Regions from separate parts of the Micromonospora sp. NPDC000207 genome, predicted to be linked through region 1. Evidence: riboswitches for the same ligand, from Rfam matches in the RefSeq annotation. Region 1 holds a riboswitch; the other holds the start of a gene.

Region 1 (14,698 bases):
GGCCTCGCCGCAGTCGTGGGTTCCCTCGGCGCAGCCGTTTCCCGTCGCCTCGGGAACGACGCGGAACCCGTTCTCACCCGCCTCGCCGAAGCCCTCCGGGTAGCCCTCTGCCGGAGTTGAACCGGACCGGATGGTATTCGTAATGAAGACCTAGCAGTCCGGGAGGGAGTAGATATGACAGACCGGTGGGTTGTGCCATCGCCCGGCGTCGTGGCGGGTTTCTCTGACGATGCTGCGGTGGATTTTCCGGGTCCGGATGACCCTAGTTGGGGGGACGCGGCTGGGTATTTATCGGGTGTGGGGTTGGGTGAATTCGCGTTCGAGGACAGGCAGCTGGACGAGTTGTTCAGCGTGCCTGCGGCACCCGTCGTCGAGGACGCGGAGGGCCGGCGACGCGAGGGAGAGGAGTCTGCGACTGAAGCCGCCGCCGGACCGGCGATCACGCTCCACCAGAGGTGGGCGGCGAAGATCAGCGAGTACCACGACCAGGTCCAACCTAAGCTACCCAACAGCCGGACACGGGCCGAGTCTGTCGGCCACGTAGACACCTACAAGCGTCTTTCACGTCTCAAGCGGGGTGAGGTCAGGGTTTCTGTGGAGGAGGCCCGGGCTTTGTCGTCGTTGCCTGGGTGGTCTTCTTTCGTGTTTCCTGAGGGTTCGGAGTTTCGTGTTCAGTACGAGGCGGCGTTGTCGGGCCCTTTACCAGTTTCCGTACGGCAGGGAAACCGTCTAGTACGTGGTGGTCAGGAGTGGGCGGGGAGGATCAGCGACTATCACGACCGGATCCAACCTGAGTTGCCCAAAAGCGAGAAGCTGGCCAAGTCTTTCGGCCATGAAGGCACGTACCAGCGTCTGGCAAAACTCAGAATCGGTGCTGTCAGGGTTTCTGTGGAGGAGGCCCGGGTTCTGTCGTCGTTGCCTGGGTGGTCTTCTTTCGTGTTTCCTGAGGGTTCGGAGTTTCGTGCTCAGTACGAGGCGGCGTTGTCGGGCCCTTTACCAGTTTCCGTACGGCAGGGAAACCGTCTAGTACGTGGTGGTCAGGAGTGGGCGGGGAGGATCAGCGACTATCACGACCGGATCCAACCTGAGCTACCCAACAGCCGGACGCGGGCCGAGTCTGTCGGCCACGTAGACACCTACAAGCGTCTTTCAAGTCTCAAGCGCGGTGCTGTCAGGGTTTCTGTGGAGGAGGCCCGGGTTCTGTCGTCGTTGCCTGGGTGGTCTTCTTTCGTGTTTCCTGAGGGTTCGGAGTTTCGTGTTCAGTACGAGGCGGCGTTGTCGGGCCCTTCACTAGTTTCCGTACGGCAGGGGAAACGTCGTGGTGGCCAGGAGTGGGCGGGAAGAATCAGCGACTACTGCGGCCGGCTCAAATCCGAGCTACCCATCGGGCGGAAACTGGCCAAGTCTCTCGGCCACGAAGACACCTACGCCCGTCTGATGAGTCTTAGACGCGGTGCTGTCAAGGTTTCTGTGGAGGAGGCCCGGGTTCTCTCGTCGCTGCCGGGCTGGTCCTCCCACGTGTTTCCCGAAGGCTCAGAGGCTCGTGCCCGTTACCTGGAAGTGTCGCCTCAGGTGTCGCCCGACGCCCTCACGGTGGCAGGCGAAGCGGCGCCCAGCACCAACTACGAGCCTTGGGAGATCGCCCTTGTCGCGGCTCTGACGTCTCCGGGGGCCTCGCCGCAGTCGGGGGGTCCCTCGGCGCAGCCTCCTCCCGTCGCCTACCCGAGGGTGCCCTCCACACCGGCCCCAGTTCGCCGGTGAGACGGCACGGCGGCTCATCGGTGGACGGCGAGCCGGCGGATGGTCGGCGTCTCCCGGTCGAAGCCCTAGCGAGAGCGGCCCCGGGGCACCGGGGAAGGGGAACGGTCGGTTGGCGGTCGGGTCGGCGTCGAACGGGCGGCAGCGGGTCGATCGCCACCGGATCCGAGGGACGCGACATCAGCCGTCCTGCTCTGGACCACGGTCGACCCCGCCGGGTGCCGGAGGGCCGTCGACCAGGTGGCCGCAGGGTTCGTCGGAATCGGTAGTCCCAACGCCTTCATCCTGTCGGTGGTGAGGTCGGCGACGAGCCTTCTCCCGACCTCCTCGGTGTTGTGGGTGCGGTGACCCTGACTCGTTTCGCGGAACTGGTCGATGACGGCCGCTTGGAGCTTCGTGGCCTCACTCGGGGTCAGGTCCGCCACCATGGTTTGGTGCGTTGGCGGAAGGGCGGCCTCAAGTCGGTCCCTGGCGTTCCGCCCGACTTCCTGCTTTCGCGCCTCGGCGTCCTCCGCCCTCCAGGGGTTGTTCGGCATGTTGTATTTCCGCAACTCGATGATGTCGCACACCTTGTTGCTGAGAATCTCTTGGTTGGGGGATTTGTGGTGATTCGGGTCCGGCCTGTTCAGCTCCCACGCGGGTGTGTCGGCGAAAGCATCACGCTCTCTCTCCGCCCGTTCGAGATCCCTCGAAACGGTGTTCGCGATGTCGGCCGCCTGTTCCGAGGTCAGGTTCGAGACAATGAACTTGTCCTCGATGAACAGGGCGTCCTCAAGTCTCTTCCGGGGGTCTTTCGTCGGGGGCATCGTGGTCTCCTCCTCGGTAGGGGATCGGGCGACCTGACGACGGTCGGGAGGAGCCTCCGGTTCAGGCCCGACCGGCTTTCCCGCATCCCGGGACCCGGTCGGGCGGGAAGAAACGTAGATCACTTGTAGCTTGACGTGTCTCACGCTGCGTGTGACGGTGAGGGCCGGACCCTGTCCCCTGATGTGGGGGTTTGACCAGGTAGTTCGTTCAAGGGCAGGTGGGACTTGCGTCAGCCGGAGACTCCCCAGGAGGCGTTCGCCGAGCTTCAGGCAGGCAACGAGCGGTTCGTCGACGGGACACCCCGCCACCCCAACCAGGACGCCGGCCACCGGGCGGCGGTCGCCGGTGAGCAGCACCCCTTCGCCGTGATCGTGGGGTGCTCCGACTCCCGCCTGGCCGCCGAGATCATCTTCGACCGTGGCCTGGGGGACCTCTTCGTGGTCCGGACCGCCGGGCACACCACCGGCCCCGAGGTGCTGGGCAGCGTCGAGTACGCGGTGACGGTGCTGCACACCCCCCTGGTGGTGGTGCTCGGGCACGATTCGTGCGGGGCTGTCGCGGCGGCCGGTGCGGTGGCTGCCGGAGGGCTGCGTCCGGCCGGGCACCTCGGGGCGGTGGTCGACGCCGTCCTGCCCAGCCTCCGGCACGCCGCCGCCCAGGGCATCGTGGACCCGGCGGGGATCATCGACGTCCACATCGCCCAGACGGTCAACGAACTGGTAGGCGACTCGGCGGTCCTGGCCGGTGAGATCGCTGCCGGACGGTGTGCCGTGGTGGGGATGTCGTACCAGCTCAACGCCGGTCGGGTCCGGACGGTGGCGGCGGTTCCGCGTACCCTCTGACCGGTCTTTCGCCCCGGAACACGAACCGGGCCGCGCGCCCCTCACGGCGAACCGGTCTGTGCCTGCGACGACGAACGGGCCGCCCCCCGAAGGAAGGGGAGCGGCCCGGTTCGTGCCAAGCCCCGGCTAGAGCAGCGAGACGTGGACGTGGTCGGTGTGGTTGGACGGGCCGCTGTAGGAACTCCAGCCCGTCGCCGGGAACCAGATCTGCCGGTTCCAGATGACGTAGTAGACGCCCAGCCGGTCGGCGTTACGGACCAGGAACGCGGTCAGGTTGTTGCCGTACATCCGGGTGTCGTTGTTGTGCCAGGGGGAGAACCCGCGGTTCTGGAGGGACCAGTCGCAGGCCCGGCCCTTGGGGTGCTCCCACGGGCCACCGGGGCGGTAACAACCGACGAACCTGTCGAACCCGGCCCGCTTGACCTCCTTGTACATGTGGAGGGTGCGGGGGGTGATGCAGCCGGAGGTGGTGGGGTCGTTCTCGGTGCAACCCTGCGGACGCCAGTTGCCGTTGGAGTCCCGACCCGGTGCGACCTTCGCCACCGGTGACTCGGCCACCACCAGGCCGCCGGTCAGGCCGGTGCCGCCGACCAGGGCGAGTGACTTCTCGGCGTCCCGCTTCTGCTTGGCCATCAGCGCGTGCTGCTTCTGCTGCTCGGTGACCTCGGCGTCGAGCTGCTCCTTGGCCTCGGCAGCCTCGTCCTTGACCTCCTGGACCTCGGCCAGCTTCCGGGCGTTGACCATGTTCAGCTCGTCGAGCGCCTGGGCGCGCTTGACGAACGAGTCGGGCTGGTCGCTGTCAAGGAGCATCGCCATCGCGCCGATCCGCCCGCTGCGGTACGACTGGGCGGCGATCTGCCCCACCTGGGGGGCCAACCGGTCCAGCTCGCTCTGCGCCCGACGGACCTCCAGGTCGAGCTGGAGCTGCCGCTTCTTGGACTTCTCAAGCTTGTTCTGTGCCTGGGTGAAGTTGCGGTTGGTCGTCTCGATGACATCGTTGAGGAGCTTCGAGTCACCGTCCTCGTGCCCCGAGGGCCGAGGCTGGGCCATGGCCGGCGCTGACCCGGAGAAGATGGCCAGCGCGGTGATCACGGCCACCACCGGCGTCAGCCAGCGGCGTAGGGGTGCCGTCACAGTCGTCCCTTCCGTCGGCCGCCGACCGGGTTAGCTGACGGGTTCGGGACGGAAGTGGCCCCTACCGCTTGCGCGGATTCACCCCACGTACCTGGGTCCCCGATTCGCCTCGCGGCGATTGGGCGGCGGTCCCGCTGGCGCCGGTGCGCGCCTTCGGCGGTGACCGGCAGCGAGGTTACCCGAGAGTCGACTCCGGGAGCTACGTCCGGAAGCCGACTTAACGCGTATTTTCGCCGTAGCGGCGGGTGACCAGTGATGAGCTTCTCATTCTGGGAAGCATCGGCGGTCACACTGAGGAGTGTCACCATGCGGGGTCGGAACCTCCTTCTCGATTGCGCCACCCTGCGGGGGCGTCGGGGGACTGACTCCCGGCCCGGGGGTCGCTCAGGGCTTCGAGGGCGTCGTCGCGCTGAGCGGGGGGTCGGGGTCGGGGGTTGGCGTCGGGCCGCGCCGCCTTCTTCTCGGGGGTACGGCGTCCGGCGGCGGTGACCACGGCGGCCAGGGCGGTGGTCAGGGGCACGGCGGCGACCAGTCCGAGCGTGGCGACGACGCTGCGGACGATCTCCTGGGCGAGGAATTCACTGGTCAGGACCTGGCCGGTGGGCCGGGAGTCGGCGACCAGCAGGAGCATCAGGGGCAGTGAGGCACCCGCGTACGCCAGCACGATCGTGTTGACCACCGACGCGATGTGGGCCCGCCCGACCCGGGTCCCCGCCTTGTAGAGCTGGAGTGCTGTCAGCTTCGGGTTGGCGTTGCCCACCTCGGTCACCGTGGCGGCCTGGGTGACCGTGACGTCGTCCAGGACGCCCAGGGACCCGATCACGATCCCGGCCAGCAGCAGTCCGTGCAGGTCGACGTCGGACTGGAACATCGACAGGGTGGTGGCGTCCTCGTCACCGAACCCGGTCAGGTGGGTGGCGGCGGTGGCGGCGGCGGCGAGCAGTCCGGTGAGCACCAGACTGCCCAGGGTGCCCAGGACCGCCACCGAGGTCTGGGCGCTGATCCCGTGGGTGAGATACAGCACGATGAACATGATCAGTGCTGATCCGACAACGGCGATCAGCAGGGGGGACCGGCCGGCGCTGATCCCCGGCACCACGAAGGTGAGCAGGATGGCGAAGCTCGCCGCCAGCCCGCCCAGGGCGGCCAGGCCCCGCCAGCGGCCGAACGCCACGATCGCGGCGGCGAAGAGGACCACCAGCCAGACCAGGGGCTTGCCGCGTTGGTGCTCGGCGATGTTGTAGCTGCTGGTCTCCGGGTCGGCCGGGTCGACCAGCTCGACCAGGATGATCTCGTCGCCCACCGCCACCCGGGGGGCACCCGGGCCGTCCGGGATCGGGGTCTCGACCTCCTGCCCGGCGTCCGGGCCGCTGTCTGCCCGGACGGTCACCGTTCCGCAGGGCCGGTCGGCCCGTTCCGGGGTGCCCTCCGGTCCCGGTTCGACGGGCGGGCAGGGCACCGTCAACACCCGGGTGACGGTCCCCTGGTAGCGGGGTACGTCCTCACCTCCGTCCGCCGTCGGCGTCCGCTCCGGCCAGAGCAGCAGGGCGGCGACGAGGGTGGCTACGAAGAGGGGAACCACCGTCGCGACGAGGACCCGTCGGACCCGGGGTGGGGCGGACGGGGCGTGACTTGTGTGGTCGGCGCCCATTGCGACTCTCCAAACGATCCACGGCGGATTACGTGTGCGTACGCCGGTCGGTTCACCCCGCCCGTGAAAATGCCCGCAACGGCGCAGTCGGATACCCCTTGATCACTCAGGGTGACCGGAATGTGGGGTGCCCGGAGGTCCAACCGGGAATGGTAGTCACCGGATGTGGTCGCGGGGGCGGGTCGGGGCTGGTGGTGGAGGTCGCCACACGCCGGCCCCGGGTGGGCGGGCGGCGGGCGTGAAGGGGTGGTACGGGGCCGGCGGTGCGTGGCGGGCGATGCCGGCGGTGCGTGGCGGGCGGGCCCGGCGGTGAAGTGGCGGGCGAGGTCGGCGGTGGAGTGGCGGCGGGGTCAGCCGCGCTTCATCAGGCGACCGACGGCGGCCATCATCTCGGTGGCCATGTCCTCGGCGCGGCCCTCGGCGGCCCCCTCGTGCATGCAGTGCCGGGTGTGTCCGTCGAGCAGGCCCAGGGCCACCTTGTCCAGGGCCGCCTGGATGGCGGAGATCTGGGTGAGGACGTCGATGCAGTAGCGGTCCTCGTCCACCATCTTCTCGATTCCCCTGACCTGGCCCTCGACCCGGCGCAGCCGGGCGAGGAGCTGGTCCTTGCTGGCGGTGTACCCCCGGGAGGTGCCGGGTGCAGGAGTGGTCATGAAGCCAGCGTACGCCTACCCCCGACGGGTATGGGACGATTACGGTAATACCCCTACGGGGTATGAGTAGAGTAGGCTGCCGGAGGCACACGGAAAGCCTGTCGAGAGGAGAACGGACATGGTCACCAACACCTACCGGGTGCAGGGCATGACCTGCGGACACTGCGTCAAGTCGGTCAGCGACGAGGTCGGCGCGCTCGACGGGGTCGACGACGTCCAGGTCGACCTGGCCACCGGTGAGGTCGCCGTCACCAGCAGTCACCCCCTCGACCCGGCGGCAGTGCGCGCCGCCGTCGACGAAGCCGGCTACGAACTTGTCGACGCCTGACCGACCGGCACCGGGACGGGCTCAGGGCTCGGGCTCAGGGCTCGGTTGATACGGGCGGGTGTCGGGTCGACCCGAGTACCAGGTCGGGCGGGACGGGTGGGAAGGGGAGAGGGATGCGGACGGTGGGCAGGATGACCGGGTTCGTCCTCGGTCTGGTGGGGGTGTTCGGTGCCGCGTACGGCGTCGGTCACCTGGTCGGGCCGATCGGCCCGCCGGTCGCTGTCGAACACCCGCACGGCGGCCACGACGACCCCGGTGGCGGCCACGACGGCCACGGCGGCCCGGTCGGCGGGACACCGGGTGGGCTGCTCGTCTCCGAGCAGGGCTACACCCTCGAACCGGTCACCGCCCCGCCGGGGGAGTTCGCCTTCCGGATCACCGGGCCGGACGGAGACGCCGTCACCAGGTACGACGTGAACCACGACCGGCCCATGCACCTGATCGTGGCCCGGCGCGACCTCAGCGGATTCCGGCACGTCCACCCCCGGCTGTCGGAGGACGGGACCTGGCGGCTCCCCACCCCGATGGGCGACCCCGGCACCTGGCGGGCGTTCGCCGACTTCCAACCCACCGGAGCGGACCCGCTCACCCTCGGGGTGGACGTGACGGTGTCCGGTCCGGTCACCCCGACCCCGCTGCCCCCGCCCACCCGTACCGTCGTCGTCGACGGGTACGACGTCACCCTCGACGGGGGGCTCCGGCCCGGCCACGACTCCCGGCTCACCCTCACAGTGAGCAGGGACGGCGTACCCGTCACCGACCTGGAGCCCTACCTCGGGGCGTACGGTCATCTGGTGACGCTGCGCCAGGGTGACCTGGCGTACCTGCACGCGCACCCGGAGGGCGCCCCCGGTGACGGACGGACCGCCGCCGGTCCCGACGTGACCTTCCACGTCGCGGCCCCGTCTCCCGGGACCTACCGGCTGTACCTCGACTTCCGGCACGGCGGGACCGTCCGCACCGCGGAGTTCACGGTGATCGCGCCGCACCCGGACGGACCGGCACCGAGTGGGTCGGTCACCGACGGCCCACCGACGACGGCGGCACCCGCCGAGCCCGACGACGGGCACGGGTCCCCCGGTCACCGGCACGACTGACAGGAGCCGCGATGACTACCACAAACGACCCCCGGCAGACCGCGCCGCACCGGATCGAGCTGGCCATCGGCGGGATGACCTGCGCCTCCTGCGCCGCCCGGGTGGAGAAGAAGCTCAACCGGATGGACGGGGTGAGCGCGACGGTCAACTACGCCACCGAGAAGGCGACCGTCGACTACCCCGACGGCGTCACCCCGCAGGAGCTGATCGCCACTGTGGAGAAGACCGGCTACACCGCCGCCCTGCCGCCCCCACCCGCCCCGGCCGACGCCCCGGCCCCCGCCGAGCCGGTCGACGAACTGCGTACCCTGCGGACCCGGTTCTGGGTCTCGGTGGTGCTCTCCGTGCCGGTGGTGGTCCTGGCGATGGTCCCGGCCCTCCAGTTCACCTACTGGCAGTGGCTCTCCCTCACCCTGGCCGCCCCGGTGGTGGTCTGGGGCGGGCTGCCGTTCCACCGGGCCGCCTGGGTCAACCTCCGACACGGCGCGGCGACCATGGACACCCTGGTCTCCCTCGGCACCCTCGCCGCGTTCGGGTGGTCGCTCTGGGCGCTCTTCCTCGGCACCGCCGGGGAGCCCGGCATGACCCACCCGTTCAGCCTCGTGGTCAGCCGGACCGACGGGTCCGGGCACATCTACCTGGAGGCGGCTGCCGGGATCACCGCCCTCGTCCTGGCCGGACGCTGGTTCGAGGCTCGGGCCAAGCGCACCGCCGGGGCGGCCCTGCGGTCGCTGCTGGAGCTGGGCGCCCGGGACGTGGCGGTGCTCCGTGACGGGGTGGAGAGCCGGATCCCGGCCGACCGACTCGTCGTCGGAGACCGGTTCGTGGTGCGTCCCGGCGAGAAGATCGCCACCGACGGAGTGGTGGCCGCCGGCACCTCCGCCGTCGATGCGAGCCTGCTCACCGGTGAGTCGGTGCCGGTGGAGGTCGGGCCGGGTGACGCAGTGGTCGGGGCGACTGTCAACGCGGGAGGGCGACTGGTGGTCACCGCCACCCGGGTCGGCGCCCAGACCCGACTGGCCCAGATGGCCCGCCTCGTGGAGCAGGCGCAGAGCGGCAAGGCCGCAGTGCAGCGACTCGCCGACCGGATCTCCGGGAACTTCGTACCCGTCGTGATCGCCCTCGCCGTCGGCACTCTCGGCTGGTGGTGGGGGGCCGGTGCCGGACCGGCGGCGGCGTTCACCGCGGCGGTGGCCGTACTGATCATCGCCTGTCCCTGTGCGCTCGGGCTCGCCACGCCGACCGCCCTGCTCGTCGGCACCGGCCGGGGAGCCCAACTCGGGATCCTGATCAAGGGACCCCAGGTGTTGGAGTCCACCCGACAGGTGGACACGATCGTGCTCGACAAGACCGGCACCGTCACCACCGGCCGGATGTCGGTGGTCGACGTGGTGCCCGCCGCCGGGCAGGACCGGGCCGAACTGCTCCGGGTGGCCGGGGCGCTGGAGGCCGGCTCCGAACACCCGATCGGTCGGGCCGTCGCCGCCGCCGCGACGCAGGAGGGTCCGGTACCGGAGGTCACCGGCTTCGCCAACGTCGAAGGGCTCGGCGTGACCGGGACCGTCGAGGGCCGTACCGTGCTGGTCGGTCGGCTCCGACTGCTGCACGAGCGGGACGTCGACGTACCGGCGGCGGTCTCCGGGGCGGCGACCGGGGCGGCCGGTGCGGGGCGGACGGCGGTGCTCGTCGCCTGGGACGGGCAGGCCCGGGGAGTGCTGGTGGTGGCCGACGCGGTCAAGCCCACCAGCCGGGCCGCAGTGGCCCGGCTCCGCGCCCTCGGCCTGCGACCGGTCCTGCTCACCGGGGACAACGCCACTGTCGCCCGGGTGGTCGCCGCCGAGGTCGGCATCGACGAGGTGATCGCCGATGTGCTGCCGGCGGAGAAGGTCGCGGTGGTCGAACGCCTCCAGCGGGAGGGCCGGGTGGTGGCGATGGTCGGGGACGGGGTCAACGACGCCGCCGCCCTCGCCCAGGCCGACCTGGGACTGGCGATGGGCACCGGCACCGACGTGGCGATCGAGGCCAGCGACCTGACCCTGGTCCGGGGGGACCTGCTGGCCGCCCCCGACGCGATCCGGCTGGCCCGACGCACCCTGCGGATCATCAAGGGGAACCTGTTCTGGGCGTTCGCCTACAACGTCGCCGCGATTCCGTTGGCCGCCGCCGGTCTGCTCAACCCGATGATCGCCGGAGCCGCGATGGCCTTCTCCTCGGTCTTCGTGGTGGCCAACAGCCTCCGCCTGCGCCGGTTCGCCGCCGCCACCGGCTGAGGCCCGCAGGTTTGTCGCTGGTCACATCGCAGATCGGGGTTTGCGGTCGCGCGGGAGGGTAAGGAACAGAGCAAGCGAGACGTAGAGAGCCTGACAGCGAGGAGGTCTTCCGATGGGTTTCGACGACAAGGTGGAGAACACGGGTCAGAACGCCTCGGGCAAGCTCAAGGAGGGGGCCGGCCGGGTCACCGACAACGAGCGCCTCGAAGCCGAAGGCCGTAGCGACCAGGCCGGTGCCAAGCTCAAGCAGGCCGGCGAAAAGATCAAGGACGCTTTCAAGAGCTGACATATTTCGTACGCCGTCGGGCCGACCACTGTCGAGTGGTCGGCCCGACGTGTCGTCGTCCCCGTGCCCGCTCCGGTGACCGCCCCGCTTCCCGTGTAGCGTCCACCCGCGACGCAGGCGTGAGACAGCTTCGTGTCGTGGGTTCACGGGTGAGGTGTGGCGAGGAGAACGGTTGCCGGGCAACCGAACCCGTCCCGAATCCGTACCCCAGGTCATCGGCGGTGTGGACGAGGGCGGGGACTCATGGCGGGCAGGCGTACCGACAGCGACCGGGCTCTGCCCCGCTCGCACCGTCGTCGGTCCAGGGGCGTCGGGGCGTTGCCGGTGGCGCTGGTCGCGGCGGTGGTGCTGATCGGCGGCGGCGTCTGGACGGCGGGCAACGGCGGGTTCGACGCCCTCCTGCTCGACGGCGTGACCACCCCCGGACCGGTCCGGGCGCAGGCACCACCCCCACCCACCGACCCGGTGACGGCCGTCCCCGTTCCGTCGGCGGCTGCGACGACCCCGCCACCGGAGCCCGCAGTCACCTTCCCCCGCCGGGGCACCGGCCGGTTCCACACCGCCACCGCCCGGGGCGCGGTCGCCGGCGACGGCGGCCGACTCCTGCGGTACCGGGTTGCGGTCGAGAAGGGAATCGAGAACCTCGACGTGGAACGGTTCGGCCGGGAGGTCGCCGCGATCCTCGCCGACGAGCGGGGCTGGACCGCCGACGGCCGGTGGCGGCTGCAACGGGTCGGTCCGGACGGCGACGCCGACTTCACCGTCCGGCTCTCCACCCCGGTCACCCGCAGCCAACTCTGCGGGGACCTCTCCGACCTCTACACCTCCTGCCGCAACGGCGACGACGTGGTGCTCAACGTGGCCCGGTGGGTCAACGGGGTCCCACACTTCGACGGCGACCAGGAGACCTACCGGCAGTACCTGGTCAACCACGAGGTGGGGCACCGCCTCGGGCGCGGACACGAGCTGTGCCCGCGCGCGGGCGGCCCCGCACCGGTGATGCAGCAGCAGACGCTCGGCCTGCACGGCTGCGCCCCCAACGCCTGGCCGATGGTCTCCGGCCGGTCGCACACCGGCCCCTCCGGCCAGTACGACGACCCGATCCCCAGGGGCAGCTGACCGGGGCGGGCGTGCCGACCGTCACCGAGGTCGGTGGGTGCCGACCGTCGGTGGGGTCGGTGGGTGCCGACCGCTGGCGGGTCGGTGGTGTCGACCGGCGGTGAGGGTCAGCGCAGGGCCGCGACGGCGGCGTCGGCCCCGCCCCGCCAGACCGTGCCGACCTCGGAGAAGCCCGCCGTACGCAGGGCGTCCAGGTGCCAGCTCACCGGCGGCAGCCAGTCCTGGTTGTGGCCGCCCGGGTAGATCTGTCGGCGCTTCTCGGCAGGTGGGGCGAGGGTCGGATCGGTCTCGACCTGCTTCCACCAGTCGTCCCAGGAGAGCACCGCGCCGGCCCGGTACCGGGCGTCACGCCGGTCACGCGCCTGACCGGTGAGCCGCTCGGTGAGGCCGGGCAGCCCGTCGTCGGGCATGTGGTCGACGTTGACGAAGATCCCGCCCGGACGCAGGACCGCCCGGATCTCGGCGTACAGGGTGGTCAACCGGTCGGCGGGAAGCCAGTGCAGGGCGGTGGCGGTGCAGACCGCGTCGTATCCGGTCTGCGGCAGGTTGTCCGCCCACTCCGGGTCCCGCAGGTCGGCGGTGACGATGGTGGCCCGGTCGGCCAGGGACGCCTCTGCGATGGTGAGCAGGACCGGGTCTAGGTCGAGGAGTGTGGGCCGGGCCTCGGGGAACCGGTCCAGGGCGCGCAGGCTGATCGACCCGGTGCCGCCGGCCAGGTCGAGCAGTTGAGGAGTGGGGGAGTCGACGACTGCCTCCACCGCGTCGAGCAGGGCGTCGAGGCGGTGTTCCCGGTCCGGCATGAAGGCTTCCTGCTGCCGGTCCCAGCTCTCCTGCCAGGCCCGAGCATCCAGTACGTAAGGGGTCATGATGGGCACGCTAGTTACCGATCCAGCGTGGTGTCCAGCGGTGTCCCGGTCCTGCTGCACATGTTTGGCAATTGTTCGCCGATGGGTGGGGTGGTTGCGAAGTGGAGCGGCGGCGACCAACGAACGGGCACCCTCGTCACCAAGGAGAGACGTGGTAGAGAACAGATCGGGTACGGAAACGTGACGGCGCTCCGCCGGGCCTCCCGCCTCCTCGCCGCGTACGAGCAGGTGTGGCGAGACCGGATCCACGCCATCGACCAGCTTGTGACCGAAGACCCAGGAAGGTGAACCACCAATGCCTGTGACCAGCACCCACCGCGACGAGGCGGCGCTGACGCTCACCGTCGTCTCCGAGTTCCCCGCCCCCGTCGACCGTGTCTGGCAGGTCTGGCAGGACCCGCGTCAGCTGCAACGGTGGTGGGGTCCGCCCGGATGGCCCGCCACCGTCGACCGGCACGAGTTCACAGTCGGCGGCGCGGTCCGCTACCACATGACCGGCCCGGACGGCGAGAAGTCGTACGGCTGGTGGACGTTCACCGTCATCGACCCGCCGACCCGGTTGGCGTTCGACGACGGGTTCGCCGGACAGGACGGCGAACCGCTGCCCACCGACACCCCGACCCGCGCCGTGGTCACCCTGGAGAAGATCGACACCGGCACCCGGATGACCCTGGTCAGCCACTTCGCCAGCACCGAGCAGCTCGAACAGCTCGTCGCCATGGGCATGGAGGAGGGCCTGGCCGCCGGGATCGGACAGATCGACGACCTGCTCACCGCAGCGGCAGACGGCACCACCGCCGGCTGAACCGCCCGGGTCGACGGGGCGGCCTCTGCCGACCACCCCGTCGACCCGGTCACCGGCTCGGTCCGTGCCGGTCGCCGCGTTCCCAGTCCCCGGCTCGGTCCGTGCCGGTCGCCGCGTTGCCTGTCACCGGCTCAGCCTGCTGCGGCTGCGGCGGCGAACAGGTCCGGTGCCCGACCGGTGCCGTCCCGACCCGGCAGGGGGATCTCGAAGTGGACGGTCCGGCAGGTGCCGTCCCGGGCGTCGTGGACCGGTCGGGCCATTGACCGCCAGAACGCCTCCGCGTCGGGCGTACCGGTGTCGGTGTGCAGGTAGAGGTCCCGGTACCCGGGCTGGTCGGCGACGAAGGCCACCGCCAGCTCCACCAGGGCACGGGCCAGGCCCCGACGGCGGTGCGCCGGATCCACGTACACCCGGAAGAGCTGGGCGGTAGTGGCGTCCGGATAGCGTCGCGCCAGGAACTCCGGATGCGGCGGGCTCTTCGGCCCGGCGGCACGGACCGCCGTGGTGCCCACCACCCGGTCGCCCAGGGTCGCCACGAAGAGGGCGTGCCGGTCCGGCCGCAGGTACGTCCCATCGAGGTCGATCACGTCGAAGTGCCACTCGGGACGGTACCCGTGACCGAAGACGTGATAAAAGGTGTCGAGCATGACGCCCCGGGCGCCGTCGAGATGGTGCTGTCCGGCGAGCTGGACCTGATACCCGCCGAGGATGTCACTGATCATCCGAACTGACTCTTTCCTGTGCAATCGGCTTTCCTGTGCGATCGGGCGTGACGGCGTCTCCCGGCGGACCGGGCGCGACGGCGTCCTGTGGCGTGCGGTCTGGCGTGACGTCGTCGGGTAGCAACGACCGGGTCAACCAGTGCCGAGCCGAGGTGAGCAGGGTGGCCGCCGGACCCTCCTCGACGATGTGACAGTCGTGCAGGACCGCCACCCGGTCGGCCAGTCGGGCCACCACGTCACGGTCGTGGCTGATCACCAGCAGGGCCAACCCGTCCGCGTGGCGTACCTCGTCGACCAGGTCGAGGATCCGATCCCGGGTCACCCCGTCCAGCCCGGCGGTGATCTCGTCGCAGACCAGCA
Region 2 (14,698 bases), on a different contig from region 1:
GCCGCTCACCGCGTACGCCGGGACGTCGGGCAGCCCCGGCAGGGACTGCTGGTGGACCACCACGTGCCCGTCCCGCTCCACCGCCGTCATCGCCGCGCCGGTGCCGCTCATCTCCTCCTGCGGGGCGGCGACCACCACGTCCAGCCCCCGTTGCACAGCCGCGCGGGCGAGCTCCTGGATGCCGGGGGCGGCGATGCCGTCGTCGTTGGTGACCAGGACCCGTAGCGTCATCGCTCGACCGCCCGGTGGGCCAGCTCGTCGGGGCTGATCCGTTCCTGGGGGCGGGACCCGGCCGGAACGAGACGGACCCGGTCGACGAGTCCGTTGATCGAGTCGAGCCGCCCGGTGCCCAGCCCGTGCCGGGTGACGTTCAACGCCCCCGCCGCCGCCCCGGTACGGATCGCCGTCCGGATGTCACCGCCGACAGCCACCACCGCCGCCGCCCCGGCGGTCATCGAGTCACCGGCCCCCCGAGGGTCGGCGGCGTGCAGTCGGGGCATCTCCACCTCGAACACCTCCCCGTCGACGAGGGCCAGGGCCGGTTCCTCGGCGCGGCTGACCACCACCGTCTGGGCACCGGCCTGGTGCAGGTCGTACATGACCCCGGTGAGTTCGGCGACGCTGTCGTCGGCGGCCAACCCGTCGCGCAGCAGCTCCTCGTGGCTGACCTTGCAGAGGAACACCCCGCTGTCCAGGACGGCGGCGAGGTGCTCCCCGGAGAGGTCGACCACCACCCGACTGCCGTTCTCCCCGAGGTCGGCGGCGAACCGGCGGTACACCTCGGGTGGGACGAGCGACGGCTCGTTGGGGCCGCTCAGGACGCTCACCGGGGCCCGCAGCCCCTCCCCGAGGGCGAGGTTGTAGAGCTCGTCGAGCTCGTGGCGGGTGAGCCGCTCACCAGTCACGTCGACGATCTCCTGTCGGGAACCGTCGCGGCGGTCGTGCACGTACCCGCCGTTGGTCGAGTGGCGGCGTACCGTCCGCAGGTCCACCCCCTCGGTGGCGAGCAACGGCTCCAGGACCTGGCCGAGTTCCCCGCCGATGCTGGCGCAGAGCACCACCGGGACCCCGAGGGAGGAGATCATCCGGGCCTGCCAGACGCCCTGCCCGCCCGGGTGCAGGTGCAGCTCCGGGTGGTCACTGGGCTGTTCGATGGTGACCGTGAGCAGGGGAGTGGGCGCGAACACCATCACGTGCCCGTCCATGGGGCCACCTTCCGTCCGTACGCCGGGTCGCTCACCTGATAACCGTCGACGCGGTGGTCCGGGCACGCCTCGTCGGGCACGAAAACGCCGGGCGTACGCCTCGTCGGGCACGAAGAACGCCCGGTGCCCCACCGTCGTGGCGGGACACCGGGCGTACCCGAGGGTCAGTACACCGACAGGTGCACGTGGTTGGTGTGGTCGCTGGACGGGTCCCCACCCGCTCCGCTGTAGGCTCGCCAGCCGCTGCTGGGCAGCCAGATCTGCCGGTACCAGATCACGTACAGCACGGCCAGCCGGTCGGCGTTGCGGACGTAGTACGCGGCGAGGTTGTTGCCGTACGTCCGGTCCCCGCCGGTGGCGTGCCCACCGAATCCGTTGCGCTGTGCGGCGAAGTCGCACGCCCGACCCTTGGGGTGCTCACCGGAGCCGCCCGGCCGGTAGCAGGAGACGTACCGGGTGAAGCCGGCGGCCTTGGCCTGGTTGAGGGCGTGCAGGGTCCGGGGGGTGATGCACCCGTTGGCCGGGGTGGGGTCGTTGACGCTGCACGACTCCCGGGGCCAGGACCCGTCGGAGTTGCGCGGGGCGGGCTTGGCGGTCTTGGTGCTGTTCCCGCCCGGTCCGCTGGACCCCGTGGACCCGCTGGACCCACTCGACCCGCCGCTGCTGCTGCGCTGCTGGGCCTGTTGCTGCTGCTGTTGCTGGCGGCGGCGCTCGGCCTCCTCACGGCGCTCCTGCGTGACGGCGACGTCGAGGGCCTTCTCGGCCTGGTCCTTGCGCTTTGCCATCGTCGCGACCTGTTTGCGCTGCTCGTTGACCTCGGCATCCAGTTCGACCTTGGTCCGGGCGGACTGGTTGCGGGTCTCCTGGAGCTTGCGCAGCTCCCGCTCCTCGCTGGCGGCGACCTGGTCGAGCGCGGCGGCCCGGTCCATGAAGCCCTCCGGGGAGGTCGCGTTGAGCAGGGCGTTCGCCGCGCCGAGTCGGCCGGTCCGGTACGCGACCTGGGCGATCTCACCGACCTTGGTGTTCTGGACGGCCAGGTCGGAGTCGATGGTCTTGAGCCGACCGTTGAGTTCCTGTTGCCGCTGTGTCGACTTCTCGAGCTTGGCCTTCGCCTCCAGCCATCCCTTGCTGGCCGCCTCCAGCTGGTTGCGCAGAGCCGGGGTGCCGCCCTCGGGATCGGCGTCGGGTGCCGCCAGCAGACCTCCCCGGGTCGCGGCCTGGGCCGGACCGACCGGTGCGACCGCGCCACCGAGGGCGAGGGTCGCGACGAGCAGGGCCGCCATCCGGGCGGTGATGCGTCGCGGTGATGCCACTACTGCCAATGGACCTGTCCTTCCGTCAACCGCCGACCGGGTTAGCTGACGGGTTCGGGACGGAAGATCCCTACCGCTGACGCGGATGCACCCCAGGAACGTGGTTCCCCGGCTCGCCCGGGTGGGCGATTAGGCGGCGGCCACCGTGGGCGCCGATGGGCGCCGCCCGGCGGAGGCCGGGACCGAGCCTACCGGGGTGGGTGTGACGGTTGCAGTCAAAGTGACCGATGGTGTCGGAGAGGCGCACGACAAAGCGCAGCAAAAAGAACATTCCTCGTGGAAATTTAAGCCTGTGCTAATCACCACTCGATGGTTCCGCAGACACCCGCTGACGCTCCGGGTTCGACCTGCAACGTGGCGTGCTCGATGTGGAACTCCTCCCGGAGCGTGGTCCGGGCCGCCGCGAGCACCGTGGCGACCTCCGCGCCCGGGGTGGTGGTCAGGTGGGCCGAGGCGACCTCCATCCCGGAGGTGAGCGTCCACAGGTGCAGGTCGTGCACCTCGGCCACGCCGGGGACCGCCGAGAGCCGGTCGTGCACCTCGGTCACCTGGAGGTGTTCCGGGGCGGCCTGGACCAGGATGCGCAGGGCGGCCCGGGCCAGCCGCCAGGTCCGGGGGAGGATGAACACGCCGATCGCGACCGCCACCACCGGGTCCACCCACCACCAGCCGGTGAACGCGATGACCAGCGCGGCGGCGATCACCCCGACCGAGCCGACCAGGTCGGCGAGCACCTCCAGGTACGCGCCGCGCAGGTTGATGCTCTCCTCGGCGCCCTTGCGCAGCAGTCCGAAGGCGACCACGTTGGCCAGCAGGCCGAGCACCGCCACCCCGAGCATCGGGCCGGTGAGGACCTCCGGCGGATCGCCGATCCGGCGGGCCGCCTCGACGAGGACGTAGACCGCGACCCCGCTGAGCAGCGCCGCGTTGGCCAGGGCGGCGAGCACCTCCAGGCGGTAGAGGCCGAAGGTGCGCTGCGGGTCGGTGGTGGCCCGGCGGGTCGCGGTGATCGCGGCCAGGGCCAGGCCGATGCCGAGCACGTCGGTGAACATGTGCCCGGCGTCGGAGAGCAGGGCCAGCGAGCCGGTGCGGAAGGCGGCGACGGTCTGCACCACTGTGAAGACGGCCAGCAGGGCCAGTGCGGCCCAGAGTCTGCCGACGTGTCGATGGGCGGCGTTCGCCACCGCCGCCGAGTGATCGTGCCCTGCGCCCACGCCCACACCCTCCGTCGTCCGACCCGACCGGGATACAACCTATGCTTACATCGCTATGTATGCAAGTGTCGGACGAGGGGAGGCCGGTCGACAGTCGGAGTCGACGTTCAGCCGGTGGGATCGAGGGTGACCAGGCGCTGGGTGGCCCGGGACAGCGCGACGTAGAGCGTACGAACCCCGGAACCCGGATCGGCCCGGATCTCCCCGGGCGCGACGAGCACCACCCCGTCGTACTCCATGCCCTTGGCCTGGAGGCTCGTCACCACCTGGAGCCGGGGCTCGGCCACCTCGGCCAGCCACCCGGCCACCTCGCGGTGGCGGTGCACCGGCGTGATCACGCCGACGGTCCCCGGCACCTCGGCCAACATGGCCGTCGCCGCGGCCACCGTCTCCGGCGCCAACTCGGCCGCCGACAGCACCCGCTGCACCGGCTCCACCCCGGTGGAGCGGACCGCGACGGGAAGGGGCAGGTCCGGGTCCACCCGACGGATCTCGGCCGCCGCCACCGCGAAGATCTCCGCCGGGTTGCGGTAGTTGGTGGTCAACGTGAACCGGTGCCGCCGACGTCGACCCAGCGCCTGGTCCCGGGCCCGGGTCAGCTCCGCCGGGTCACCCGTCCAGGCGGTCTGGGCCGGGTCGCCGACGACGGTCCAGGACGCCAGCCGCCCCCGTCGGCCGATCATCCGCCACTGCATCGGCGAGACGTCCTGCGCCTCGTCGACGACCACGTGGGCGTACTCCCGGTAGTCCTCCGGGCGCTGCCGGGCCGCCTCCCGGACGGCCCGCTGCCGGTCGGCGAAGGTGCTCAGCTCCCGCACCCCGCCCGCCAGGGCGTACGGGTCCCGCCGGGGGCGGGCCGGCTTCACCGGCTGACCCAGCAACGCGTCCAACTCGTCGAGCAGGGCGATGTCGGCGATGGTCAGGCCCTCGGTGTCCAGGCTCCGCCAGGACTCGGAGAGCAGCCGGACCTCCGCCCGGGACAGGATCCCTCCCGCGTACGCCCGCAGCCGCTCCGGTCGGGTCAACCAACCCAGCACGTGCCGGGGGTGCAGGCGGGGCCACCACGCCTTGAGGAACTCCCGCAACTCCGGCCGGTCGACGATCTCGCCGTCGAAGGTCCGCTGGTCCGGCAGGTGGCCGACGTGCAGCGTACGCACCTGCGCCCAGAGCGCGGTGAAGATCCCGTCGAACCCGGCCCGGCGAACCTCGTTGCGGCGGGCACCCCGGACCAGCGCCCGTTCCCGGATGCGGTCCAACTCCGCCTGGCCCAGCCGCAGCAGTTCACCCCGGTAGAGCAGGCGCAGTTCGGTCGGACCGTCCGGCACCGCGTCGCGGGTCGCCCGCTCCAGCACCTGGCGCATCCGCAGCGACCCCTTCACCGCCGCCACGTCCGCCGGATCGGTCCGGGTCGCCGACATGCCCACGAAGAGGGTGCCCAGGGAGCGGAGTGTCGCGCTCTCCTCGCCCAGTGAGGGCAGCACCGAGGCGATGTACTCCACGAAGACCGAGGAGGGGCCGACCACCAGGATCCCGCCACCGGCGTACCTGTTGCGGTCGGAGTAGAGCAGGTACGCCGCCCGGTGCAGGGCGACAGCGGTCTTGCCGGTGCCGGGCCCTCCGGAGACGATCGTCACGTCCTTGCCGGGGGAGCGGATCGCCTCGTCCTGCTCCCGCTGGATGGTGGCCACGATGTCGCGCATCCCGCGACCGGTGGCCTTGGAGAGGCTGGCCAGGAGGGCACCGTCACCGACAACTGTCATCTCCGGCCCGGCGGCGGCCGGATCGAGGAGGTCGTCCTCGATCCGGGTGACCCGCTCGTCCGAGGACTGGATCATCCGCCGCCGGATCACGCCCAGCGGCTGGGCCGGGGTGGCCCGGTAGAACGGCTCGGCGGCCGGGGCCCGCCAGTCCACCACCAGGGTCTCGGCGTCGTCGTCCCGGACACCGAGCCGACCGACGTAGAGGGTCTGCCTGTCGCGCAGGTCCAGTCGGCCGAAGACCAGCCCCTCGTGCTCGGCGTCGAGCAGGTGCCGCCGCTGCGCGGCGTGGAAGACCATCGCGTCCCGCTCCACCAACGCCCCGAGGGTGCCGACCCGGGCCTGCCGGTATCCGTCCCGCTCGGCGCGGGCCGCCGCCCTGCGCAGTTCGGCCAGGCGGGTGTACACCCGGTCCAGGTGCCGTTGCTCGACGGCGATCTCCTGGTTCAGGCTCGTGTGGTCGGTCAACTGAGCTGGCTCCCGTGGCACGGCGGCCGTAGCCGCGGTGGGCGCGTCGGCCGGATGCCGGGCGACCGGGTGAGACTACGACCCGTCGCTGTGGTCCCTGTCGGCGGCCATGCCGATCCGCAGGTCAGCAGGGGGTGTCGCGCTCGGGCGGAGAACGAGCGCACCGCCCGTCGGCGGCCGACGGGCGGTGCGGGGTGTCGCGGGGTGGGGGTGAACCCGAGGGGCTCAGCCCTCGAAGACACCGGCCTCGACGAGACGCTTCTCGGTGGCGTCCCAGCCGTCACCCGGGAAGCTGGCGTTGAGGGCGTTGATCTCGGCCCGGATCTTGGTGGCGTGCCCGGCACCGGCCAGCACCCGGATCTCCTCGACGAAGGCCTCGGAGTCGGTACGCAGGTGCGCGGTCTTGCCGTTGGTCAGGTTCCGGATGTAGGCGTGCTTGCCGCCGTTGAGCGGGATGAGGTACTTGAACTCGCCCAGCACGCTGAGGGCGCCACCCTGGCCAGCCTGGCCGGCCCGGACGGACGCGCGCGCGGTCTTCGAGGTGTTGCTCGCCACGGAGGTGCTCCTTGTAAGACGTACGGGAAGGTTTGGGTGACGTCCAGGAGGGACGGGACGTCAGGGATCTTCCGGCGGCAAGAAACCGCCGAGGGAACTCTACACGACCAGGAAGCCCGAGTGCTGCTCGCGGCCGGTCCCGAACGTGCGCGGACCCCCGCTCGGGTGCGACTGTTCCGTCCGCGAGTTTTCCGATTCCCTGGCGCACCATCCGTCCCAGCAGTCATGCTGTCTTCGCAGACCACTCGGTGGACGCGAGGTCGTAGGGGAAGACGCACCTCGGTCTCCGGGAGGTCACCGTGCCAACGCGTGGCGTCGTATACGTCCACTCGACCCCGCTCGCCGTGTGCTCACACGTCGAGTGGGCGATCGCGCGCGTCCTTGCCGCGCCGGTCAACCTGCAGTGGACGGCTCAGCCCGTCGACCCCGGCGTCCGCCGGGCGGAGTGCGGGTGGACCGGCCGCCCGGGAACGGGCGCCGAACTGGCCGCTGCCCTCCGACAGTGGCCGATGATCCGTTTCGAGGTCACCGAGGAGCCCAGCCCCGGGGCCGACGGGGAACGCTTCATGTACGTCCCCGGCCGAGGGCTGTTCCGGGCCGCCGTCGGGGCGGCCGGTGACATCCAGCTCGGTGAGGACCGGCTCCGTACCATCATGGCGACCGCACGCGCACCCGAGGCGCTCGCCCACGCCCTGGACAAGGCGCTCGGCACGGCCTGGGACACCGAGCTGGAGCCCTACCGGCACGCCGGCGACGGCGCCCCGATCACCCTGCTCACCCGGGTCGGGTGAGCCCGGCGGCCGACCCCCGACCCGATCGGTGATCCTGGTCACCGACGCCCGGTCGCCGTGGTCGGCGTGTCGGAGCCGGGTTGCCCCGATCCGTGACCGGCTGGTGGGATGGGCCGCGTGTCGACTTCCCCTCGCCGCGTCGCCGTCGTGCTCGTCGCCCTGACCGCCCTGCTCGCCTCGGCCTGCTCAGGCGAACGGGAGCGACCCGCCGCAGGGACGGCCGAGCCGTCGACGGAGTTCGTCACCCCCACCCCGTCCCCCTCGGGGGCCGACGCCGCCGGTCGCGCCGCAACCCTGGTCGGCACCCTCTCCGACGAGGACCTGGTCGGCCAGGTGCTGATGGCCTACGCCTACGGAGACTCGGCGACCGAGGTGTCCGCCGGGTCGGCGGCCGGCAACCGGGCCCTGGCCGGGGTGGACACCCCCGCCCAGATGATCGAGAAGTACCGGCTGGGTGGGTTGATCCTTGTCGGGTTCAGCGCCGACGACCCCACCTCGGCCAACCAGGTGACCACCAACGTCGACAACCCCACGCAGGTCCGGAAGCTGACCACCGGTCTCCAGGAGGCGGCCGGGAAGCTGACCACCGGTGCGGCACCGTTCCTGGTCGGCATCGACCAGGAGTACGGCGTGGTCACCCGGGTCACCGACGGGGTGACCATGCTGCCCAGCGCACTGGCCGCCGGTGCCGCCGACGATCCGGCCAAGACCGAGGCCGCCTGGCAGGTCGCCGGTACCGAGCTGGCCGCGATGGGCGTCAACATGGACTTCGCCCCGGTCGCCGACGTCCTGGTCAGTCGGAGCACGGTGATCGGTTCCCGCTCCTTCGGCGGTGACACCGAGCGGGCCGCCGCACAGGTCGGGGCCGCCGTCCGGGGGTTGCAGTCGGCCGGGGTGGCGGCCACCGTCAAGCACTTCCCGGGCCACGGCCACAGCGCCGACGACTCACACCACGAACTGCCGGTCCTCGGGCAGACCAAGGGGAAGCTGGCGAAGGAGGCATGGCCCCCCTTCTCGGCCGGGATCGACGCCGGGGCGCTGGCGGTGATGTCCGCCCACCTCGACGTCCGCTCGGTCGACCCGGGCACCGCGGCGACCTTCTCCCACAAGGTGCTCACCGACGTGCTCCGGGGCCAGCTCGGCTTCGAGGGGGTGGTGGTCACCGACGGGATGAACATGGAGCCGGCGAAGAAGTGGTCGCCGGGGGAGGCGGCGGTCCGGGCCCTCAAGGCCGGCAACGACCTCATCCTGATGCCCCCGAACGTCACCCAGGCGTACGACGGGCTGCTGACCGCGCTGCGCGACGGGTCGCTGCCCCGGGAACGGCTGGTCGAGGCGGCCACCCGGGTGCTCACCCTGAAGTTCCGGCTGGCCGACCGACCGGCCCCGGACCTGTCGGTGCTCGACAGCCCGGCGCACCGGGACGCGGCAGTGCAACTGGCCACGGCGGCGGTCACGGTCCTGCGCGGGCCGTGCCGCCCCGCCCCGGTCGGCGGGAAGCTCACCATCACCTCCTCCGGCGGCCGGGAGGGCACCCGCAGGGCGCTGACCGAGGAGTTGCGCCGGGCCGGGGTCGAGGTCGGCTCCGGTGGCAAGGTCGTGCACCTGGTCGGCTACGGCGACAGAGCCGGCGACCTGCGGGCCGACGCCGACGTCACAGTGGCCATGGACACCCCGTATCTGCTGTCGGGGGCGAAGTCGCCGGTGCTGATGGCCACCTACTCGTCGAGCCGGGCGGCGATGACCGGACTGGCCCGGGTGCTGGCCGGGTCGGCGGAACCGACCGGACGTGCCCCGGTGAAGGTCACCGGACTGCCCGCCACCACCTGCACCGACTGACCGGGCCGAGGCCCGACCGGTGACCGTCCCGGGGCGGAGTCGACCCACCGTCGCACCCCGGACCGACTCCCCGGCCTGCCGTCGGGCTGCCTCCCCGGCCTGCCGTCGGACCGACTCGTCGGCCTGCCGTCGGGCTGCCTCGTCGGCCTGCCGTCGGGTGGTCTCGTCGGTCGGGCGGTGGGCACCGGGAGTCGTCGGCTTCGGGTTCGTCGCCGCCGTCCTGCTCGCCACCGGTACGCCCCCGGCCGACCTGCTCCGCTTCACCGGGTACGCCGTCCTGGCCGTCCTGCTGCCCGGCACCCTCCTGTACCGGGCGCTGCGCCGACGGCCGCACACCCTCATCGAGGACCTGGCGATGGGGGCTGCCGTCGGGCTGACCCTGGAACTGGTGGCCTGGGCGGTCGCCGTCGGGTTCGGCGTACCCGGCCGGCTGCGGCTGTGGCCGCTGCTCGTGGTCCTGCCGTTCGTCGTCGTCCCCGCACTGCGTCGGCACTGGCGGGGCGGGTACACCGTCGCGGTCCCCACCGGGTGGGCCTGGTCGGTCACGGCGGTGCTTGTCGGGTTCACCTGGTACCTGGTCGAGTCGTTCCTGCGGGTCAACCCGGTGCTGCCCACCCGGGAGGGGCAGTCGCAATACGTCGACCTGGCCTTCCAGCTCTCCCTCGCCGGGGCGGCCACCCACCGGGTGCCGCCCGAGGTGCCGCAGGTCGCCGGGGAACCACTGCACTACCACTGGTTCGGCTTCGCCCACCTGGCGGCGGCCAGCCTGATCAGCGGGGTCGACCTGACAGTGGTCTTCTTCCGGCTGGCCGTACCGGCGCTGTGTGCGCTCGCCGTCGTGCTCGTCGCGGTGGTCGGGTGGCGGATCACCGGGCGGCCGTACGCCGGGGTGGCCGCCGCCGTACTGATGTTCACAGTCGGGGAGTTCGGGTTCGAGACCGGCGTACGGCAACTCTTCGGCACCCAGACCACCTTCATCGTCTGGGGCAGCCCGTCGATGACGTACAGCTGGGTGTTGCTCCTGCCGTTGCTCGCCGCCCTCGGTGAGGTCGTCGGCCGGGCCGGGGGGTCGGCCGTGCCCCCGCTGGGACGGGGCAGGTGGCTGCTGGCCGCCGGTCTGCTGGCCGCCTCGACCGGCGCGAAGGCCTCCTCGGTCCCGGTGGTCCTGGCCGCGTTGGCCCTGGTGGTGGCGGTGGCGGTGGTGGCCGGGACGAGGCGGTCGACGGCGGTTGCCCGGCGTCCGGCGGCCGGTGCGGCGGGGGCCTGGCGTGGGCGGGTCGGTCCGGTGGTGGTCGCCGCCGGGCTGGCCCTGGGGGCGCAGGTCTTCGCCACCGGCGTGCTCTTCGCGTTCGAGACGCACGGTGTCACTGTCGAACCCCTCTCCGGGTTGCGTCCCTACGTCGATCCGGGCGGGCCGTCGGCGGTGACCGGGCTGGCCTGGCTGGCGGCGGTGGTCGCGTTCCTGCTCAACCTCCATCTCCGGCTGGCCGGTGTGGTGGCGGTGCTGGCCGCGCGGCGGTGGCGACCCGAGCCGGTGCAGGTCTTCCTCCTCGGCGGCGCGCTCGCCGGACCGACGGCGTACCTGCTGGTCGCGCATCCGGGCAGCAGCAACCAGTACTTCCTGCGGGCCGGGTTCACCTTCGGCGTGATCCTGTCGGGTTGGGGGTGGGTGGAGGTGCTGGCGCGGGCCCGGCTGACCCGTCGGGGCGGCCTGCTGCTCGCCGGGGCGGCGGCCGGGTTCGCCCTGGTGCTCACCGCGTACCAGGTGCGGTTCCCGGCGGCCGGGCCGACCCGGGGGTACGCGGCGCTCCTGCCCCTGTTGACCTGGGCGGCGGCGCTGACCCTGGTGGCGGTGCTCGGGGCGATCGGCTGGTCGGTGCTGGTCGCCCGACGCCGGGTGCCGGTGGGGCGGGGGGCGGCGGTCCTGCTCACCGGTGTCCTGGTGGCCGGGGCGCCGGGGCTGGTGCTCGACGCTGCGGCGGCCCGGACCCACCCCAACGGCGGGGCGTACGCGGTGGTGCCGATGCCGGCGTCGCGGGTGGCGGCGGCCCGGTGGGTGCGGGACCACAGCGGACCTGACGACGTCCTCGCCACCAACGTGCACTGCTGGCGGGTGGGCGTGGACGGGTCGTGTGACGCCCGCTCGTTCTGGCTCAGCGGGTACGCCGAGCGGTCGGTGCTGGTGGAGGGCTGGGCGTTCGCCCCCCGGATGGTGGGTGCCGTCGGGGGCTGGTCGGCGCCGTTCTGGGATCCGGCCCGGCTGGCCGCCAACGAGGCAGCGTTCACCGCCCCCACCGTCGCCGGGCTGGCCGACCTCCGGGACCGGTACGGGGTGCGGTGGCTGGTGGTCGACAGGCAGGTGGAACCGGAGTCGGCGGAGTTGGTGACCCTCGCCGACCTGCGCTTCACCAACGGCCGACTGGCCGTCTACCGCCTGCCCTGACGCTCCTCGCGGTGCCCGACGTCCGTACACACTGGAGGGTTTCCGGTCGGTGGCTCAGGATGAGCGGGGTCGTTCCCCGACGGGCCTGTTTGTTCACAGAAGGAAAGAAGTGTGCTGTCCCGGTCGGGTGGTCGACCACCCCGTGTCGCCGCTTCCTTCGCTGTTTCGCCTGTTCAAGGCGGGGTTGTCGGGGCGCCGAGACTCATTCGTTACTTGACCCAATACTTCGTTCGCCGTAGAAAGGAAATGTGACTGACGTGGTGACGCCACCAACGAGCCCGGTGAGCCGGGAGCGGTCGAAGGAGATCAAGCGCCTCTCGGTGATCTCCACCGCCCGCCAGGTCCGGGTGCTCTCCCGCGCCGAGTTGACCGAGCTCACCGGCCTGAGCCCCGCCACGCTCACCCCCCTGGTCCGGGAGCTGATCGCCGAGGGTTACCTGATCGAACGGGGGCCGGGCGCCTCCCGGGCCGGCCGTCCCCGCGCCATGCTGGAGTTCAACCCCCGCGCCGAACTGGTCGCCGCGGTCTCGCTGGAACCGGCCCGGATCAGTTGCGAGATCGCCGACAGCGACGGGACGGTCGTCGCACACCGGACGATCCGCCTCACCGGCGACATCGTCGACACCATCTGCCGATCCGTGCCGGAACTCGCCGGTGACGGACTGCCGGCGCTGCGCGGCGTGGCCATCGCCGCACCCGGGGTCAGCTCGGGCGGGGCGGTCCGGCTCGCCCCCTCGGTAGGGTTGGTGGAAGGACGTCCGATAGGGGAGTCGGTCCAGCGCCACCTCGGCGTACCCGTGGTCGTGGACAACGACGTCAACCTGATGGCGGCCGGTGAGCACGCCGTCGGAGCCGGCAGCGACGTGGCCGACCTGCTCCTGCTGCACGTCGCCGACGGCATCGGCGCCGGTCTGGTCCTCGACGGGCGGGTCCGTCGGGGTGCCGGTGGGGCGGCCGGGGAGGTCGGGTTCCTGCCGCTGGACCCCGCCGACCGGGAACACGACGGGATCGGCCCGTTCGAGGCCCGCTGGTCGGAGAACGCCATCGCCGAACGGGTCGTCGCGCTCGCCCCGGGCCGCCGCCCCGCCGCCCCGGTGGCCGGTCTGGTCGACCTGGCCCGGACCGACGAGCGGGCGGCGGCGTACCTGGACGAGGTCCTCGTCGCGTGGTCCCGGCTGATCGTCTCCTGCGTCTGCGTGATCGACCCGGGGCGGGTCCTGCTCAGTGGGGCCGCCACCCAACTCGACGACGCGTCAGTCGACAGGATCCAGACGCTCGTCGCGGCCACCGCACCGGCCACCACCGAGGTACGCCGGGCCGTGCTCGGCGACCGGGCGGTCCTGCACGGCGCCGTCACCTACGCCCGGGCCGCCGCGGCGGCCGGGTCACCGAACCTGATGCCCAGCCCCTGAACGAACGACCCCTTTCCCCTCGGAGGTACCCATGAGACGTCGAATTCTCCTCGCCGGAGCCCTGGCCACAGTCCTCGCCGCCGGCACCGCCTGCGGCACCGGCGGGTCCGACGACGCGGCCGACGGCAGCGTCGAGCAGCTGACCATCTACACCGCCCGGGACAAGAAGGTCACCGACTTCGTCGTCGAGCGGTTCACCCAGCAGTACCCCGAGTACCAGGGGAAGGTCGAGATCCTCAACATCGGCGCCCAGGAGATCCTGGAGCGGGTCCGGGCCGAGAAGGCCAACCCGCAGGCCGACGTCTGGTGGGGCGGCACCCAGCAGGGGCTCAGCGCCGGGGCGTCGGAGGATCTGCTGGAGTCCTGGCAGCCCACCTTCGCCGAGAAGATGGACGACCAGTACAAGGACGCCGAGGGTCGTTGGTTCGGGGAGATCCTCCTCCCCGAGGTGATCATGTACAACAACGAGGCGCTCACCCCGGAGCAGGCCCCGAAGGACTGGGACGACCTGCTCGACGCGGAGTGGAAAGACAAGATCATCATCCGGGACGTGGCCGCGTCCGGCACCATGCGGTCGATCTACGCCTCGATGATCCAGCGCCTCTCGCCCGACGGCAGCAACCCGCAGCCCGGGTACGACTGGCTCAAGCGGCTCGACGCCAACACCGGGTCGTACGCTGCCAACCCCGCCGACCTCTACCTGAAGATGTCCCGCCAGCAGGGGGTCATCAGCGCCTGGAACCTGCAGGACGTCCTGTTGCAGGCCAACCAGTCGAACATGCCCTTCGGGTACGTGATGCCGACCTCCGGTGCCCCGGTCCTCGTCGACGGGCTCGGCAAGGTCAAGGGCGGCAACAGCGACGGCGCGGAGAAGTTCATCGAGTTCCTCTTCGACGACTCGCTCCGCGCCGACCTCGCCAGGGACTACTTCCAGATCCCGGCCGTGGAGATCGCCGACCAGCCCCAGTGGCTGGCCGAGCTCGGCCTTCAGCCGATGGACGTCGACTGGGACGTCATCGGTGAGAAGGAGACCGAGTGGATCAACCACTGGAACAGCCAGATCAAGAACCAGGGCTGACCACCGACGTACGGGTGCGGGGCCGGACGGTCCCGCACCCGCACGCCGCCCCGCCGCAGGACATGAAGGAGGACATCATGATCGATGTCACGCTGGAGTCGGTGAGCAAGCGATTCGCCCGTGCCGGCGACACCGCGGCCGTCGACGACGTCGACATCAGGATCGCCGCCGGTGAGTTCTTCACCCTGCTCGGCCCGAGCGGCTGCGGCAAGACCACCACCCTCCGGATGGTGGCCGGGTTCTACTTTCCCACCTCGGGCCGGATCCGGTTCGGGGAGGAGGACGTCACCCGACGCCCACCGAACAAGCGCGACACCGGCATGGTGTTCCAGAACTACGCCCTGTTCCCGCACATGTCGGTGGCCCAGAACGTCGGGTACGGGTTGAAGATCCGCAAGGTGGGTCGGGCCGACGCGAAGCGCCGCATCGAGGAGGCCCTCGGCCAGGTCCACCTGGCCGGATACGGCGAGCGCCGCATCGACCAGCTCTCCGGTGGTCAGCAGCAGCGGGTGGCCCTGGCCCGCGCCCTGGTCATCCGCCCCCGCACCCTCCTGCTCGACGAGCCGCTGTCGAACCTCGACGCCAAGCTGCGCGAGGAGACCCGGACCGAGATCCGCCGGATC

What was found. Region 1 has a riboswitch for cyclic di-AMP ahead of ABT336_RS04605 (coiled-coil domain-containing protein). Riboswitches for the same ligand answer to the same signal wherever they lie in the genome.
Region 2: it holds a riboswitch for cyclic di-AMP, as region 1 does, so the genes downstream of both, ABT336_RS01235 (coiled-coil domain-containing protein) here and ABT336_RS04605 (coiled-coil domain-containing protein) in region 1, are expected to answer to the same signal.

What each region holds. Positions count from the first base shown of each region.
Region 1 covers NZ_JBEPEQ010000010.1:4,757-19,454, forward strand. The annotation lists gene ABT336_RS04590 (hypothetical protein) at 304-1,761, shown strand; gene ABT336_RS04595 (hypothetical protein) at 1,827-2,708, opposite strand; gene ABT336_RS04600 (carbonic anhydrase) at 2,790-3,407, shown strand; gene ABT336_RS04605 (coiled-coil domain-containing protein) at 3,534-4,541, opposite strand; cyclic di-AMP (ydaO/yuaA leader) riboswitch at 4,546-4,676, opposite strand; gene ABT336_RS04610 (YibE/F family protein) at 4,843-6,192, opposite strand; gene ABT336_RS04615 (metal-sensitive transcriptional regulator) at 6,543-6,845, opposite strand; gene ABT336_RS04620 (heavy-metal-associated domain-containing protein) at 6,964-7,173, shown strand; gene ABT336_RS04625 (DUF8832 domain-containing protein) at 7,287-8,270, shown strand; gene ABT336_RS04630 (heavy metal translocating P-type ATPase) at 8,282-10,540, shown strand; gene ABT336_RS04635 (CsbD family protein) at 10,653-10,826, shown strand; gene ABT336_RS04640 (DUF3152 domain-containing protein) at 11,070-11,945, shown strand; gene ABT336_RS04645 (class I SAM-dependent methyltransferase) at 12,053-12,811, opposite strand; gene ABT336_RS04650 (hypothetical protein) at 12,893-13,099, shown strand; gene ABT336_RS04655 (SRPBCC family protein) at 13,107-13,616, shown strand; gene ABT336_RS04660 (GNAT family N-acetyltransferase) at 13,748-14,338, opposite strand; gene ABT336_RS04665 (ABC transporter ATP-binding protein) at 14,328-14,698, opposite strand, start outside.
Region 2 covers NZ_JBEPEQ010000002.1:60,073-74,770, forward strand. The annotation lists gene surE (5'/3'-nucleotidase SurE) at 1-231, opposite strand, end outside; gene ABT336_RS01230 (PfkB family carbohydrate kinase) at 228-1,205, opposite strand; gene ABT336_RS01235 (coiled-coil domain-containing protein) at 1,370-2,488, opposite strand; cyclic di-AMP (ydaO/yuaA leader) riboswitch at 2,534-2,664, opposite strand; gene ABT336_RS01240 (cation diffusion facilitator family transporter) at 2,818-3,732, opposite strand; gene ABT336_RS01245 (HelD family protein) at 3,840-5,957, opposite strand; gene ABT336_RS01250 (hypothetical protein) at 6,183-6,512, opposite strand; gene ABT336_RS01255 (DUF3145 domain-containing protein) at 6,812-7,303, shown strand; gene ABT336_RS01260 (glycoside hydrolase family 3 protein) at 7,412-9,142, shown strand; gene ABT336_RS01265 (hypothetical protein) at 9,162-11,585, shown strand; gene ABT336_RS01270 (ROK family protein) at 11,834-12,997, shown strand; gene ABT336_RS01275 (extracellular solute-binding protein) at 13,029-14,075, shown strand; gene ABT336_RS01280 (ABC transporter ATP-binding protein) at 14,033-14,698, shown strand, end outside.